Regions from separate parts of the Massilia niabensis genome, predicted to be linked through region 1. Evidence: predicted binding sites of a transcription regulator. Region 1 holds the regulator's gene; each other region holds the start of a gene.

What was found. The regulator FNR, encoded in region 1, switches genes on or off when oxygen is low (the NO sensors DNR and NnrR bind a similar motif). The targets are predictions, from matches to a motif close to TTGATNNNNATCAA.
Positions count from the first base shown of each region.
Region 2: ACFPN5_RS18860 (universal stress protein) is a predicted target of FNR. The motif match lies at 1,626-1,639, and genes of this name have one in related genera.
Region 3: ACFPN5_RS23710 (universal stress protein) is a predicted target of FNR. The motif match lies at 2,420-2,433, and genes of this name have one in related genera.
Region 4: ACFPN5_RS07885 (OmpW/AlkL family protein) is a predicted target of FNR. The motif match lies at 2,605-2,618, and genes of this name have one in related genera.

Region 1 is NZ_JBHSMU010000014.1:18,317-22,526, forward strand. It holds gene ACFPN5_RS13245 (DUF885 domain-containing protein) at 11-1,849, shown strand; gene ACFPN5_RS13250 (VOC family protein) at 1,955-2,383, shown strand; gene fnr (fumarate/nitrate reduction transcriptional regulator Fnr) at 2,418-3,185, opposite strand; gene ACFPN5_RS13260 (cytochrome ubiquinol oxidase subunit I) at 3,414-4,210, shown strand, end outside.
Region 2 is NZ_JBHSMU010000015.1:991,987-996,196, reverse strand. It holds gene ACFPN5_RS18870 (chemotaxis protein CheA) at 1-431, opposite strand, end outside; gene ACFPN5_RS18865 (protein phosphatase CheZ) at 431-1,276, opposite strand; gene ACFPN5_RS18860 (universal stress protein) at 1,711-2,178, shown strand; gene ACFPN5_RS18855 (response regulator) at 2,262-2,906, shown strand; gene ACFPN5_RS18850 (Crp/Fnr family transcriptional regulator) at 3,378-4,178, shown strand.
Region 3 is NZ_JBHSMU010000019.1:81,651-85,860, forward strand. It holds gene ACFPN5_RS23700 (ferritin-like domain-containing protein) at 1-788, opposite strand, end outside; gene ACFPN5_RS23705 (hypothetical protein) at 899-1,375, opposite strand; gene ACFPN5_RS23710 (universal stress protein) at 1,509-2,333, opposite strand; gene ACFPN5_RS23715 (EAL domain-containing protein) at 2,553-4,210, shown strand, end outside.
Region 4 is NZ_JBHSMU010000008.1:218,813-223,022, forward strand. It holds gene ACFPN5_RS07880 (tetratricopeptide repeat protein) at 1-1,311, opposite strand, end outside; gene ACFPN5_RS07885 (OmpW/AlkL family protein) at 1,868-2,524, opposite strand; gene ACFPN5_RS07890 (toxic anion resistance protein) at 2,886-4,022, shown strand; gene ACFPN5_RS07895 (TerD family protein) at 4,095-4,210, shown strand, end outside.

The DNA.
Region 1 (4,210 bases):
AAGAGACACCATGCCAGCTACCTCCCAGCGCTCCCTGCGCGTCGCCCTTGCTTCCCTGTTCGTCCCCATCGCGCTGGCCGGCGCGCTGCTGCCCGCGAGTGCTGTATTGGCTGCACCCGTGGCCGCCACCGCCGCCGTCAAGCCGAATGCCGCTTTCGATGCCTGGGCCGACAAGTTCGCCAACGACTGGGTGCGCCAGAACCCCCAGTTCGCCAGCGCGACCCAGTATTTCAGCGGCGCCGAACAGGATGCGCTGGACCGCCAGCTGACGCCGCAAACGCCGGCCCAGCGCAAGAAGGCGATCGCATTGGCCAAGCAGGGGCTGGCGCGCCTGGACAAGTGGCTCGCAGGGCCGCTGAGCGAAACCCAGCGCGTGTCGGCGTCGGTCATGCGCTGGTCGCTGTCGAACACGGTCGCCAACGAGCGCTTCGAGGACCATAATTTCGTGTTCTCGCAGTTCAGCGGCGTGCAGGTGGGCCTGGTGAACTTCATGACGCAGACGCACCCGATGCGCCGCGCGTCCGATGTCGACAGCTACCTGGCGCGCCTGGACCAGGTCGCCGCACGCATGGACGAAGCGCTCGCGCGCGGGCGTTCGGCGGCCGATCGCAAATTGATTCCGCCGCGCTTCATCCTCGAGCGCGCCCAGTTCCAGGTCGATACCTTCCTCAAGCCCGCGGCGCCGCAGAACGTGCTGGTCACCTCGCTCGAGCAGCGCACCGCCGGGTTGAAGGACCTGACGCCGGAGGCGCGCACCGCCGCCATCGCCCGCGCGACAAAAATCGTCGAAGACAAGATCCGTCCCGCCTACACCCGCGTGCAGGCCTTCATGGCCGAGCTGCATCCGAAGACGGACGACACGGCCGGCATCTCGCGCCTGCCCGACGGCGCCGCGGCCTATGCGCGCGCGCTCGCCAACTACACCAGCACCACGCTCGGCGCCGAAGAGATCCACGCGATCGGCCTGCGCGAAGTGGCGCGCATCGAAGGCGAGATGGACAAGCACCTGCGCTCGCTCGGCTTTGCCGAGGGCAGCATCGAGGCGCGCATGAAGGCGCTCGACGCGACCTTCCAGCCGAAAGGCGAAGGCGACCCGCGGCCGGCGATCCTGGCGAAGTATGTCGAGATGGTGAAGGATGCCGAACGCCGCAGCGCGCCGCTGTTCAACCTCAAGCCGCGCGCCCCCGTCGAAGTGCTGCGCGAGCCGCCGCTGACCGAAGCCTCGGCGGCAGCCCACTACTCGCTGCCGGCGCCGGACGGCAGCCGCCCGGGCGTGTTCTGGGTGCCGATGCGCGGGCCGACCTTCGACATGATCCGCATGCGCAGCCTGTCCTACCACGAGGCGGTGCCGGGCCACCACTTCCAGCTGGCGATCCAGCAGGAGCTGACCGGCATCCCGAAATACCGTAGCCAGCGCATCTTCAGCGGCGGCAGCGCCCACAGCGAAGGCTGGGCGCTCTACACCGAGCGCCTGGCGGTGGAGCAGGGCTGGTACCAGGGCGACGTGCCGGGCCTGCTCGGCGCGCTCGGCTCCGAACTGTTCCGCGCCCGCCGCCTGGTGGTCGACACCGGCCTGCACATGAAGGGCTGGACGCGCCAGCAAGCGGTCGACTACGGCATCAACGTCCAGGAAGTGGACCGTTACGTCGCCTGGCCGGGCCAGGCCACGGCCTACATGATCGGCATGTTGCGCATCCTCGAACTGCGCGACAAGGCCAAGGCGGAACTGGGCGCGAAGTTTTCGCTGCCGGCTTTCCACGACATGGTCCTCGGTGCCGGTTCCGTGCCGCTCGACGTGCTGGGGCAGCTGGTCGACGGCTGGATCGCGAAGGAAAAGGCGAAGGCGTAAACGCAGGCTGAGCACCTGCGTCCTGCTGCAAGCCGCGGTGGTTGGGTTCCGCCCGACCCGCTAGAATGGGTTTTCGTTGACCACCTCTTTTCCAAGGAGTGAGCTATGGAAACCCAGGAACTCCACCGCGGCCGCTTGATCGACCACATCCAGCTGGTCGTGCGCGACCTGCCCGCATCCCGGGCCTTCTACACAGCCATCTTCGAGGTCCTGCAAGTACCGATCGCGGGAAGCGGCGAGAACTACTTCTGGGCCGACGAACTGTTCGTCTCGACGGCCGACAGCGAGGCCGCGCAAGGCGTGTTGACCGGCCGTCATCACCTGGCCTTCCAGGCCGCCAGCCGCGCGATGGTCGATAATTTCTACAAGGCAGCGCTGGCTGCGGGCGGCAAGGACAATGGCGGCCCGGGGGAGCGTTCCTATCACCCGGGTTATTACGCCGCCTTCGTGATCGACCCCGACGGCAACAATATCGAGGCGGTGTACCACGGCGAGGCGCAGCGCAGTGCAGCGTCGGTGAAGGTCACGTTCTGAAGCGGGTATCTGAAGCAAGTCAGTCCAGGGGGCATCAGCGCATCGGGCTGCACTGGTCGGTGCCGGCTGCGATGGCCTTCAGTTTGACGGGCTCGAGCAGCCGCACTTCGCGCTTGTCGACTTCGATCCAGCCCTGTTTCTTGAAGCGTGACAGCAGCCGGCTGACGCTCTCGATCGTCAGGCCGAGGTAGTTGCCGATGTCCTCGCGCGACATGCGCAGCCCGAAGCTGGTCGGGGAGTAGCCGCGCGCCGCGTAGCGCGCCGACAGGTTTACCAGGAACACCGCAAAGCGTTGCTCGGCGCGCATGTTGCCCAGCAAGAGCATGACGTTCTGCTCGCGCGTGATTTCCTGGCTCATGATGCGGTGAAAGTGGCGCAGCAGGGCCGGCACCTGCCCGAACAGGTCTTCCAGGCGCGCAAACGGGATTTCGCACACTTCGCTGTCTTCCAGGGCCACCGCGTCGCAGTGATGGCGGTCGCCGCTGATGGCGTCCATGCCGAGCAGTTCGCCGGCCATCTGGAAACCCGTGATCTGCTGCTCGCCGGCCGCGTTGACCTGGTAGGTCTTGAAGTGGCCGTAGCGCACCGCGTACAGGCTGCGGAAGGGCTCGCCCATGGCGTACAGGCGTTCGTCGCGCGCAAGGCGCCGGCGGCGGCCGATGATCTGGTCGAGACGGTTGATGTCGGCGTCGTCGAGGCCCATCGGCAGGCAAAGCTGGTGCATGCTGCAGGCGCTGCAGCTGGCCTTGATGGCGCCGAGGCTGATCGGCGCCGCCGCGGGAAGTGGGATGCCTTGGCTCATCTTTAGAGGTTAAATGGTGATCGGTCCGATTATAGTCCGCTCAGCCTTTCACTTTCCTGATTTTTGCGGATACGCTCGTCCGTTTGAGCGCCGCCGATGCGAGGACACAACGCGATTGCAAACTTCAGGCACGCTTCAAGCCGGCTTCGCGTGGCCTGGACCGGCTGCCAACTGTGCGCGCCTTTACCCATGCTAGATTCTGCACACCGCATCCCAGCAGGAGTGCTCATGTTCGGCATATCGGCCCTGGACCTGGCGCGCATCCAGTTCGCGTTCACGATGTCCTTTCACATCCTGTTCCCGGCCGTCACCATCGGCTTGGCCAGTTACCTCGCCGTGCTCGAATTGTCCTGGCTGCGCACGAAGCGCCCGGTCTACGTCGACCTCTACCACTTCTGGCTGAAGATCTTCGCCGTCATGTTCGGCATGGGCGTGGTGTCGGGCATCGTGATGGCCTACCAGATCGGCACCAACTGGAGCTACATGTCCGAGTTCGCCGGCTCGATCATGGGACCGGTGCTGGCCTATGAAGTGCTCACCGCCTTTTTCCTGGAGGCGGGTTTTCTTGGCGTGATGCTGTTCGGCTGGACCCGGGTGGGCCCCGGCCTGCACTTCCTGGCCACTTGCATGGTCGCGGTCGGCACCCTGATTTCCGCCACCTGGATCCTGGCCGCCAACAGCTGGATGCAGACCCCGCAGGGCTATGCCATCGAGGGCGGGCGCATGGTGCCGGCCGACTGGCTGGCGATCGTGTTCAACCCCTCGTTTCCGTACCGGCTGCTGCACATGGTGGTGGCCGCCTATCTCACCACGGCGCTGATCGTCGGCGCGACCGGCGCCTGGCAACTGCTGCGTGGCAGGGACAACCCGGCGGTGCGCAAGATGCTGTCGATGGCGATGTGGATGATCCTGCTTGCCGCGCCCATCCAGGCCGTGATCGGCGACTTCCATGGCCTCAATACGCTCAAGCACCAGCCCGCGAAGCTGGCCGCGATGGAAGGCCACTGGCAGAACGAGCCGGGCGA
Region 2 (4,210 bases), on a different contig from region 1:
ACCACGGCAGGTGCGGCAACTACAGGGGCCGCAACAGCGGCCTCGGCCTTGCCTTCGATCGCGTCCGTCAGGATGCGTTCGAGGTCTTGCGGCATCGGGGCCAGCTGTTCCGGCGTGGCGCCGTTGTTCAGGTCGTTCAACTGGTCGGCCACGAAGCCCGAAGCCTGCAGCGCCGCTTCGATCGATAGCGGCGTGACCGGCGCGGCGCCCGTGCGCAGCGCGTCGAACAGGTTTTCGGTCAGGTGGCAGGCCGCCACGAGCGCGGGCAGGCCCATGAAGCCGGCCCCGCCCTTGATCGTGTGGAACGAGCGGAACACTGCGTTCAGCGTTTCCTTGTTGTCCGGATCGCGTTCGAGGCGCAGGAGGTGCTCTTCAACATTGACTGCCAGATCCATCGCCTCGACGACGAAGTCCTTGAGCATATCGTCCATTAGAATCCCAGATCGGCAAGAAGATCGTCCACATTGTCCTGGTCCAGCGCCGCGGACGGCACGGACGGCCCCGACATCAGCTGCACCGGAGCAGCTTCCTTTTCGGCCAGCTTGGCGCGCGTTTCTGGCGGCGCGTTGTCGCGCAGCAGCTGGGCCAGCTCGTTTTCCACGGTCTTGGTAATCGCGACCACTTTCTTGATCAGCTGGCCGGTGATGTCCTGGAAGTCCTGGGCCATCATGATTTCCAGCAGGCGCGCCTTTTCGGCTTCGGTCGCGTCCGAGACGGCCTGGGCGAACTGGCGCGAATCGCCGGCCAGCGCCTTGAACTCGTCCAGGCTGAGCTTGCCGGAGAACAGCGCATCCCAGCGGCCCGACATGTCCTGGGCCTGCTTCGAGAGCTTGTCCTGTGCCGGCATGCCTTCGTCGAGCGTGTTGAGCACCTTGTTGGCGGCCTGTTCGGTCAGCGTGGCCACGTATTCCAGGCGGTCCTGGGCGTCGCTGATCTGCGACGAGGCCTCGGTCAGCGCGCGGTCGTAGCCGAGTTCGCGCAGCGAGTCGTGCAGCAGGCGCACGATACCGCCGAGGCGCTCGTACATGTTCTTGTCGCCTTCCACGCCCTCGCCCGCGCCCGCCACGGGAGGAAGGGAAACGGCGCTGGAAGTCATGCCAATGCTTGCCGCCGGCATGGCGGCCTGGCTCGCTGCCTGGTCGAACAGGGCTTCCAGGTCGTCTTCCTCGGCAACTGCGGGCGGGGCGGCCGGGGCCGCCGCAGGGGCCGGCGCACTGGCGCGCTGGGCTGCCACTTCCTCGAATAAGGCGTCGAAATCGTCGGCGGCGTCGGTCATAATCCCTGCTTCTCCATAATAAAAATGTCGCGGTTGTTACGTGCGTTGGTGCGTGCGCTTGTTGCGTACGTTTATTACGTACTGCGCGGTCTGATGCGGACTGCCGCGCGCGTCGTGCGCGATGCCGGAAGCCCAAAAATCATTCAGCGAGTGTAGCAGCGTAGTTGCCGTAGGTAAATGTCGGAAAAGACGGTACGTTGAAATGGACAACGAAACTTAATTCCGCGACAATAAAATTGTGCGGTTCCTGATTGTTTTCACAAGCCAGGTGTTGTTTTTACAGTCGCGTCGATCGTGCATCGTTTTTTTCCCGTTCGGGCGACCGGGTCTTGTTGAGGCGAGCTCATGTTTGACCAAAGTCAACAGCTTGCGCTATGACAAGCAATCAGCGCACACTAGGAGCCACAATGGCGTGGCGTTTCGGAGGAATCATCATGTACCGGAAAATCCTGATCACCACCGACGGTTCGACCGTGTCCCAGCAAACGGCCTGTGCCGGCGTGAAGTTCGCGCAACAGATGGGGGCCGAGGTGCTGGCGCTGTTCGTCGCACCCGAATACCAGTACCCGGTGTATGTCGAAATCATTCCGCCCTCGTATCCGAGCGAGGAGGAATACATCGAACAGATGAAGCGTACCGGCGCAGACCACATGAGCCGCATCATGCGCTCCTGCGAAAAGGCCGGGCTCGCCCATGGCTGCATGACGGCGTTCTCCGACGCCACGGCGCTCAAGATCGTCGACGTCGCCGAGCAGGAGGGCTGCGACCTGATCTTCATGGGCTCGCATGGGCGCAGCGGCTGGGGCCAGATCCTGCTGGGCAGCGTCACGAATAAAGTGTTGTCGCATACGACCAGGCCAGTGCTGGTGCACCGCCTGATCAACGAGCCGGTCGATTCGTAGGTCCGGCACCGGCACGCCGCGCGCGGCGTGCATCTATATAGAAGACGCTGCGGCGGGCCGTGGCGCTGGGGAGAAACGCATCTATGATAAGAATCGTCATTGCAGATGACCACACGATCATGCGCGAGGGCCTCAAGCGCATCCTGGACGGCGCGCTCGATGTCGAGATCGTCGGCGAAGCCACCAACGGCTTCGAAGTGCTGTCGCTGGTGCGCCAGGGCGGCTTCGACCTGCTGCTGCTCGACCTGTCGATGCCCGGGCGCAGCGGGGTCGACCTGATCCGCCAGGTGCGCAGCGAAGCGCCCAAGCTGGCGGTGCTGATCCTCACGATGCATGAGGAAGAGCAGTACGCAGTGCGTGCCATCCGTGCCGGCGCCCAGGGTTACCTGACCAAGGAAAGCGCGGGCACGCAGCTGGTGGGGGCGATCCGCAAGGTCGCCTCGGGCCGTCCCTACATCAGTACCGAAGTGGCTGAACAGCTGGCGCTGAACATCATGGCGCCGAATGAGCAATTGCTCCACAAACAGCTGTCGGATCGCGAATTCGAGGTGTTTTCGCTACTGGTGGGCGGGAAATCGATCACCGAGATCGCCAACAACCTGCACCTGTCGGTGAAGACGGTCAGCACCCACAAGACGCGCATCATGCAGAAGATGGGCATGACCTCGCTGTCGGAAATGGTCCAGTACGCCGTGGCGCACCGCCTGCTGTCGCCGCTGAAGGCCTGATCGAAGGAAATGAAGCTTCGGCCTCTGGCGCCTGCCGGAGGCCGAACGCCAAGGCGGAGCGCCAGGGCGATAAGATGTTTGACAGTGTATTTGCCCCGTTTGTGCCATACCCGCCACGCGCCTCCCGGTGCACTAGCGTGCTCATCCGAAAACAGGTTTTGCCCCCTTCATTCGGTGACGCCCCGCATTAGTAAGAATATTCCTACACTCGTAGCAGCCGTCCTACCTACACATTCAGCCATTGCTGATACCAATGCCGAACTCGTGTTGGCATACTGAATTCCAGCGTATCGACTTGCTTGCGATCTAATTTCTCTCCGTAAGCCAAGCCTGCCGCTTGATGAATCCTATTGAAGCACCCGGCAGCGGTTCCTGAATGAAGCCGCGCCAGACAGATTTCTTCACTGGAGAAAAAGCATGCAGTCCCAGCCAGATCAACGCAACGCAAGCTCGACCATGCATTCCACCCCGATGGAAGCAGGCCGCCAACGCCAGGGCCGCCTGTGGTCCAACCTGAAAGAAGTCTGCGACCTGCTCCACATCCCAGCCGCCGTTTCGGTCAATTCCGAAGAGTTGCTGTTCCAGCACGTCCAGTTCAAGACAGGCCAGCGCGTCCACACCATCGGCCAGGCCTTCGACACCCTGTACATCGTCAATTCCGGCTTCCTGAAAACCGTGCTGATCGACGAGTTCGGCAACGAACAGGTGCTGAGCTTCCCAATGAAGGGCGACATGCTCGGCGTCGACGGCATCCACACCCGCCACTACGCCTCGGAAGCAGTCGCCTTGTCCGACTGCGACCTGATCCTGCTACCGTTCAAGAAGCTGACCGCTCTCGGCCGCGTGCACATGGAACTCGAAAACCTGATGTACGGCGTCATGAGCCGCGAACTGGTGCGCGAACAGGCCATGATCGGCATGCTCGGCGCCCTGTCAGCCGAAGCCAGGGTCGCACGCTTCCTGGTGTCGCTGGCCGATCGTTTCGCCGCGATGGGCTACTCGAGCAAGCTGTTCAACTTGCGCATGACGCGCCACGAGATCGGCAGCTACCTGGGCCTGACGCTGGAAACCGTGAGCCGCACCCTGTCGGCCTTTAACGAAATCGGGCTGATCACGGTCGACCAGCGCACCATCGGCATCAAGGACGCCGAAGCGCTCAAGACCCTGCGCCGCCTGCCACCCTCGCGCTCGCGCACGAAAGGTGCCGGCGCCAAGCAGAAGGCCGAGATGGACGCGGCCGGCGACGACCAGGTGCTGGCGACGACGGCGTAACTGGCTGGATCGCCGGGTGAGCCCGGCAAAGA
Region 3 (4,210 bases), on a different contig from region 1:
ATGAAATGCGGGTCGTCTTCCAGGAAGGCGTCATATTCCGCCGCCATTGCCACGAAGCGCGCGAAGTGCGATTCTTCGGCATCGCGCCGTCCGCCTTCGCCCTGTTTGATGATCACCTCGATGGCCTGGATGGCGGACCGCAGGTCTGTGACCGTCACCAGGCCGGGCATGTCCATGATGTCCGGCCCCAGTTGCGCATCCACGCTGCCGACGAACAGGGCGCTTTCGCCCAGGCGCGCGGCCAGGGACTCGAAGCCCTGCTCGATGCCGCGGTAGAGATGGCCGACGGTGTCGAAGTCCTCGCTGGTGGGCGTGAGGCGGCTGGAGCGCGGGCGGCGCTCGTAGGGGCTCGGCGACTCGAAGCCGGGGGCCTGGGCCATCTCCATGCCTTCGGGACGCTCGAGGTAGACGAAGTGGGCCAGCGTATCGCGCGTGAGCGGCGCCAGCCGGACCACCAGGCTCGAGGGATGGTAGCCGGCCGGGACCGGGAAATTCTGGCGCCGGAAATGCGGCGGCGAGCCAATGCTCATCAGGAGGTTGTTGACGGTGGCCAGGTGCGCCATTTCTTCCATGGCAACGCTGCGGATCTCCTTGCGCCAGCGGTCGAGGGCGCCCAGCTGGGCCGGGGTCACGCCCTCGCTCGCGGATTGCTTCAGGCTCCAGCCGGCGTACAGATAGGTGCACATCAGGCCGTGCTCGATCTCGGCCGCTTCGGTCAACAGGTAGATGAGCTGCTCGCGGTCGTTGACGCGCACTTCATGCTGGTCGGTAGGGGTAGGTGTGTTCATTTCGACACTATACTGGAACCTGGGGGACGGACGCAGCCACGCAGGCGCCGGCGATGAGGGCGGCGCCTGGCGTGGGTGTGCCGGGGCACTCAGTGCCTGCCCAGTGCGGCTCAGTGCCGATGATGGCGCTGGTGGCCCGCTGCGGCGACGTGCTCAGGCACCGCGCGCCGCCCGATCCCGGCCTTGAAGCGGCCCGGCATCGTTGCCGGCCGCGCCGGCGGGCCGGTCAGTGCCACGCCGGCCGTCAGCCGGTGCAGCGACAGGATGTCGCCAAGCGCCGCCAGCGCCTGGCGGCCGAGGGTCGTGTCGCCGGCTTCGACCTGCAGGGTGATGCGGTGCAGGGCGCGCAAGGCGAGGGCGTTGTCGGCCCGGTGCCGCTGCAGGCCGGGGTAGCGCAGCGTCTCCATGATCGATTCTTCCTGCCGGAAGCCGGCTTCGACTTCGGCGAGGAAGGGCGTCCAGCCGGCCACGAAGTGCTCCTCGCTGCCGGTCATGAGTTCGTGCAGGCGCAGGCAGAGGCGCTTGCGCACATGGGCCATCGCCGCACCGACGGCGCGCCCGCGGTTGTTGGTGTGACTTGAAAACATAAGCGTATTCTCCGATCCCGTCCATGTCGCGCACAAGGCACAGGGCCGCCCCGCGCCTTTTCGGCGACAGCATACGCCCAAGCGAAAGACTCGCGCGCATGCACGCTCCGGGAAGGAGGCCACTGTCTGGTTATCAGTGCGCGAACAGGACCGGCACCGGCGCGCGCTCGAGCAGGACCCGGGTAACGCCGCCGAGCACGATCTCGCGGTAGCGGCTGTGGCCGAAGGCGCCCGCCACCAGCAGGCCGGCACTGCGGGCGGCGACGAGCTCGAGCAGGGCCGTGCCTGCGGCCGCGTCGGTCTGGACCGCCGCGACCTCGACCCGCACGCCGTGGCGCGCCAGGTACAGCGCCATGTCGGCGCCCGGTTCGTCGCCGTGCAGGTCGCCCTCGCGTTCCGGATTGACAATCGCCAGGTGCACCGCGCGGGCGCGCTCGAGCAGCGGCAGGGCGCCGACGATGGCGCGCAGGGCAGGCACGCTGCCGTCCCAGGCGGCGACGACCGTCTCCGCGAGCGGCGCGCCGGCATACGCCGCCGGCACCGCCAGCACCGGGCGCGCGCTGTGCAGCGCGAGGTATTGCGGCACGCCGCGCACGGTGGAGGTGCCGCCGCCGTCCAGGCTGGTGACCACCAGGTCGGCATAGCGCGACTGCAGCAGCAGCGCATCGCGGTGCTCGTCCTCGACTAGGCGCTCCTCCACCGACTGCACGCCGAGCTGGCGCGCGCGCTCGGCAAAGCGCTCGAGTTCGCTCCGTTTTGCGGCGCGCAGGGTTTCGAATTCGTCGATCGGCATGACCGCCATCGAACCGGTCAGCATGGCATAGGCGGGCCAGGACAGTCCGGTCGCCGCGCTGCCCACCAGGTGGGCGTCGTGCGCGCGGGCAAGCCCGGCGGCGGCCTGCAGCCGGCCGTCCATCGACGCGCTGTCGTCGACCTGGACGATGATCGTCTTGAACATGGCTGGTCCTTTCCGCGGAAATAGTCGTCTGCCGGCTCCCGGCCTGAGGACTTTACGCCGAGTAGCGCGCCGCGTCAGACGCACAACTGATGCAGATCAAACAAGCTCCCAATTTCCTGGTTTCGCCTGCCATGCCCGGCAGGCGCCAGGCGGACTTCGCGGCTGGCTCCGCCGTTGTACAATCGCGCCGCATGCCCCCTTTCTCAAGAGACCGCCACCATGACACCGCCGCAACCTCCCGCGTCGCGCGAGCTTTGGCGTTATCCGAAGGTGAACCTGGTCGTCACGACGGCCGGCCTGATCCTGGCCCTGGTGCTGGTGACCGCCTCCATGCTGTTCGCCAGCTACCACGACACCCTCAATGCCGAGAAGACCTCGCTGCGCAACGTCGCGATCGCCTTTGCGGCGCAGACGATGAGCGTGGCGAAAGCCGTCGACGGCACCATGACCCGCGCCGCCGGCATCTACCGCGACCGCGGCGCCGCCGACGTCGGCCAGGTGCTGCTCGGCGAAAGCTCCGGCGGGGCCCTCGAATACCTGCGCCGCCTGGCCATCGTCGATGCCGCCGGCAGGGTCGTCTCCAGCGTCAGCCTCGAGGCGGACGGCGGGCCGCCGCTGCCGCCGCTTCCGATGCTCAACGCCTTGCCCCGCGCGCCTGGCGGGGGCGAGGGCCCGCGGATCTTCGTGTCGCACATTGACCCGCGCACCGGGGCGGAACTCATCAACTTCGCGCGGCCGCTGGCCGGCAGCGGCGGGGCCGGGACCGACGTCGCCGGCGGCTGGATCGTCGCCCAGGTCGATGCCGAGCGTTTCGCCCGCCTGTACGGCTTGGTCGAGCTCGGCGTCGGCGGCTCGGTCACCCTGTTCCAGCGCGACGGCACGATGCTGGTGCGCGGCCCCGGCTATCCCCCGGGGATCGGGCGCAAGTACCTCCAGACGCCGCTGTTTCGCGAACACCTGCCGCGCGCCGAGCGGGGAGCGTTCGAGACCGACAGTCCCCTCGACGGCACCCCGCGCCTGTATGGTTACGACACCGTGCCCGGCTTTCCGCTGTTCATCATTACCGGCATGGACCGCAGCGACGCGCTCGCCCCCTGGTATGGCAGGCTGTGGATGGCGCTCGCGTTCAATGTCCTGCTGGCCGCCGTGCTGTCGCTGGTGGCCTGGCGCGTTGCGCGCGGCGCCCGGCGCCAGTTCCAGCTGATCGACCTGCTGTCGAGCAGCCAAGCGCGCCTGGCAAAAAGCTCCGATTACCTGGCCTCGATCATCAATGCGGTGGGCGCCCCCATCTGGGTGCTCGACGCAGAGCAGCGGATCGTGATGGCGAACCATGCCTTTGCGCGGCTGGTCGGGCGCTCGGGCAGCGAGTTGGCCGGGGTCGACGAGCAGGCGGTCTTCCGGACCCAGGACCAGGACCGCTCAAGCCACTACCAGGCCTTGCTCGAGGATGGCGCCAGCGTCGAAACGGTCGGCCCGATGCTGGGCAGGGGCGGCGATGGGAAGCTTGAAACCCGCACCGTGATCCAGTTGACGACCAGGCTGGTCGCCGAATCGGGCGAGACGCAGCTGGTGAGCGTGCTGACCGACATCACCGAGCGCGAGCGCGCCGAGGCGCGCCTGGCCTGGCTGGGCGAATTCGACGGCGTGACCAGCCTGCCCAACCAGGCGCAGTTCTGGCGCCTGCTCGAGGCGCGCCTGGCTGCGGCCGCCGTCAGCGGCCGGGCGCAGGCCGTGCTGGCCCTGAGCCTCGAGCGCCTGCACGAGATCGTCGACCTGCTCGGCCATGACGCGGGCGACCGCGCGCTGCGGCAGATCGGCGACCTGCTGCGCCAGCTCGCCGGCGACCGCGCCGCCGACAACGTGGTCCTTGCCCGCAT
Region 4 (4,210 bases), on a different contig from region 1:
CAGGTCGGCGACGCGACCGCGCGCCACGGCTCTGGCCGTCTGGACGATTTCGCGCCCCGGTATAGCCCAGTCGGTGAGCGGCTTGAAGTCGCTGCTGCGCTCGATGCGCTCGAGGGCGGCTACCTCGCGGTTCGCGCCGCTGGCGTCCCCCTTGCGCACGTGGCCGATGGCGCGCGCGTAGTGCCACATCGCCTTGACCAGCACGAAGTCGGGCCCCGGATCGGGCAGGGACAGCAGCACGTCCGGGCTGCTGAACTGGACGTGGGCGAAGTAGGGCGCCGACTTGACCGGTTGCAGCGCGCCGATGGCCTTGACCGCATCGGCGCCGACCGCCTTGTCGAGCTTGCCAGCGGCATCCAGGGTCGTCTTGCCGTCGCCTCCCATCAGCGCGGACACCATCACGAAGTGGATGTTGTGCGGATAGTAGGCGCTGCGGTAGACGGGATCGCTGGGCGAGGAGGCGAAATACTTCTCGTCGACGGCGACGGCTTCCACGTTCGACTGCAGCGCTTCCCGGTACATGCCGAGCCGGTAATAGATGTGGGAAGGCATGTGCACGACGTGCCCCGCCCCTGGGATCTGGCGCGCCAGCACGCGCGCGGCAGGCAGGGCTTTTTCGGGCTTGACCGAGGCTTCCATCGTATGGATGTAATAGTGCGCGGCGCCGGGATGGCTGGGGTTGCGCTCGAGGACGCGTTCGAGCGCATCGACCGTCTCGGCCGTGCGGTTCTTCGGCTGGGTGCCGGCGGCGGCCCAGTAATCCCAGGGCGACAGGTCCATCAGCGATTCGGCGAACAGCACCTGGATGGTGTCGTTGTTGGGATGGGCACGTGCCGCCGCGGCCATGGCGTCGGCATAGGCCTTGTCGAGCGTGGCCCGGTCGGCATTCGGAGCAGCGCTGTAGCGCTGGGAAACGGCCCGGATCAGGGCCTGCTCGGCGGGCGTGGCGCTTTTCGCGAGGCGCATGGCCGTGGCAGCGGCCTGGACGGCCGGTGCGACCGCCTCGGGGAACATCGGCGCATTGATGTTGGGACCCAGTACCAGGGCCTCGCCCCAGTAGCACATGGCGCAGCCGGGATCGAGTGCCTGCGCGGCGCGGAATGCGCGCGCCGCTTCGGCGTGGTTGAACGCAAAGGTCAGCCGCATGCCCTGGTCGAAGTAGGCCTGTGCCTTTGGGTTTTTGGTCGTGATCGGCACGTGCAGGGTGCCGAGGTTGTCATACAGCGGGGGCGGCCCGGCCGGGGCCGGCGGCGCCTTGGCGGGCGGCTGCTGGCCCGGCTGGAATGGTCGGGTTTCCGCCTGCGCCAGCACCAGGCTGTCGAGCAGGGGCGGGCGTCCTGGTTGTGCCGGCGAGCATGCGGCTCCGGGGGCGAACAGCGGATCGAAGGCGACGGGGCTTTGGTTGGGCCTTGGCCTCGCGCCCGGCCTGCGTGGAGGGCACGGCAAGGAGGACGGACGCTGCGGCAGTGGCAGCGAAAAGCAGTACGAATCGCGGTCTCATGACTCCTCCCCCCCCGGCATCGCTGCCGTGTGGATAATGCGGATATCGCTATTGGAATCCAGGCCAGAGTTCCAAGTTTCGTAGGCGAACTTTTGGCTTGCGCGAGATCAAACCTTGTACGCGAATTCAGGCCTCAAGCTTATTGCACGGAAACCGATGTTGGCGTGATAACTGGACCTGCGAACCACAGCGCAATCGCGCTGTTTAGTGACCAGCTCAACACGAGTCCGCAGGTTTTCTGGAGCGCCGTTCGGGGGAAGAGGCGATGCGCCGGCTGATCAGTCAGGACGCATCGTTGACATTGGTCGCACTCGACCTTGGATTTTCCGCTCCCAGCAATTGAACAACAGCGGCCGGCCTGGCAGCTTAAAACCGGTACGCCAGCGCCAGGCTCCAGGACATCGGGTTGAGCGCGACGTCGATGGTCTGGCCAGTCGACAGCGAGCCGGTGGTCTTCAAATGCACATAGGTTGCGGCAATATCGAGCGACCACCTGGCGTTGAATGGCACGTCAACACCGACCTGGGCGGTTCTGCTCCAGCGGTTTTTCATCGACAGGGTGACGGGGGTGAGCAGTGCGGAACTGCGGGCGCCATAGAAGCGCGTGTACGCCGCACCGGCGCCGACGTAAGGCCTGGCGACGCTGGCGGCGTTGCCGAAGCGGTACTGCGCCAGCAGCGAAATCGGCAGCGCCTTGATGTCGGCCAGTTTGCCGGCCCCGTTGAGCGAGCCCGCGCCGTTGACGTCGAACCGGAACGGCAGGTCCAGCGGGAAGTCGATCGAAATGTTGTCGGTCAGCGCATAGTTCAGGCCGCCCGTGATCCCGCTTGCGGAGTCGACGTCGATCTGGGTCCCGGGCGCGCTGGGGCCGCTCAGGTAGCCGCTCGTAACATTGGGGACGATCGTGGTCGGGCCTGCCCGCACGCTCACGCGGTGCAAGTCGAACTGGGCGTGCGCGGCCTGGCACGCCAGCATGGTGCACACCAGTGCGGTGCGTTTGACGATCAAAGTGGGGTTCTGCATGCATCCTCCAGAGCCGGCAGGCGATTGAGCCGGCCGGGCAGGGCCAAGGTGTTCCAGTCGAGATTATACCAATGCCTGAATTGATTGAAGTAAATTCCGCGCCTTCCGTACCAATCCGCTCAGCGTCTGAATCCCAACAACAGGACACCAGGGTGCTCGACGGAAGCCCGGAAATAGACCGGACACGAGGACTTCCAGTTCCGGAAACAAAAACGCCAACCTGTGATGGTTGGCGTTGCGTGAACGATGTTCTTGGTGGCCCGGGGCTGCATCGAACCACCGACGCAAGGATTTTCAATCCTCTACGCTGCCGCCGGTGGTACCCTATGAATGTTGTCATTTCAAAACCTGAAGGAACCCTATGAAACCGCTGTTCTCCTCTGACGAAGAAGCGAACGCAGCATCTGCGGTGCCGCTGGCGCCATCGCCCGCACCGGCGCCAGCAATGGCGCCGTTCCCGAGTCTTGCCAGCACGCCGGACGCGCTGCCGGCATTGCGTCCGGAGGCGAGCGCGGCCCCGCTGGTCCGTGTCGATGTCTCCGGTATCGACGACAAGGCCATCGAGGCCCTGGGCGGCAACACGGGCACGGGCGTGGCGAAGATATCGGCCAAGTTGCTTGGCACCGTGCGTGCGTCGGACGCGGATGTGTTCGGCACGCAGCTGAACGAACTGATTGCCACCTCCAAGGGGCTGGACCCGGCCAAGCTCCGCTCGGGCGGCCTGATGTCGCGCGTGACGAACATGTTCGGCTCGGTCAAGGAAAAGATGCTGTCGCAGTACCAGGTAGTCGAATCGCGCATGGACACCCTGGTTGCGGAGATGACACGCCATGCCAATGTGCACAGGGGACGCATCCACGATTTCGATGAAATGTACAAGGGCCTGGAAATGTACTACCAGGGCCTGGATGCCGACGTGAGGAAGGGCGAAGCCTGGGCGGAGCAACTCAGGCAGGCGGTCGCGCAGCAGGCTGCGCCAGCCAACGCCTTCGAGGCGCAGCAGGCCACTGAGCTCAAGCGCCGGCTCGAGCGTCTCGAAAAACGCATCGACGATTTGCGCCGCGCCATGCTGATGGCCACCCAAATGGTGCCGCAAATCCGCCTGTCGCAAGATAATGCCAGGGCGCTGACGGACACCTTCACGGATATCGTCAACGTGTCGATTCCGGCCTGGCGCAACGTGTTCTCGCTCTACCTGCTGCAACTCGAGGCCAAGCAGAGCGCGGCGGTCGCCAACGCGGCGTACGACGCCACCGACGCGGCATTCCGCGCCCAGGCTGACATGTTGCTGGAAAATACCGAGACGGTGGCCCGCGCCAAGCAGCGTTCCCTGGTCAGCCTGGAAACCGCCCAGCACGTCCAGACCCAACTGATGACCGCTTTCGACAAGCTCGAGCAGATCTCGAACGAAGGCCAGCAGCGACGCAAGGAAGAGCTGCCGAAACTGCAGGAACTCGAGCGTGAGTTGATTACGCGGTTTTCGCCAACCGGGGCCTGATAAGTGACGTCACCCGTTGCCCCGGGTGCGCATTCCAGCGAAAATACCATTCTCACCATATAAGGAAAGTGTATGTCGACGACGCTCCAGACTGGCCATCGTATCAATCTCGAAAAAACCGCCCCGGGCTTGAAGCGTGTTCGTATCGGCCTCGGATGGAAGGTCAACGCGACCGAAGGCCAGCCCTT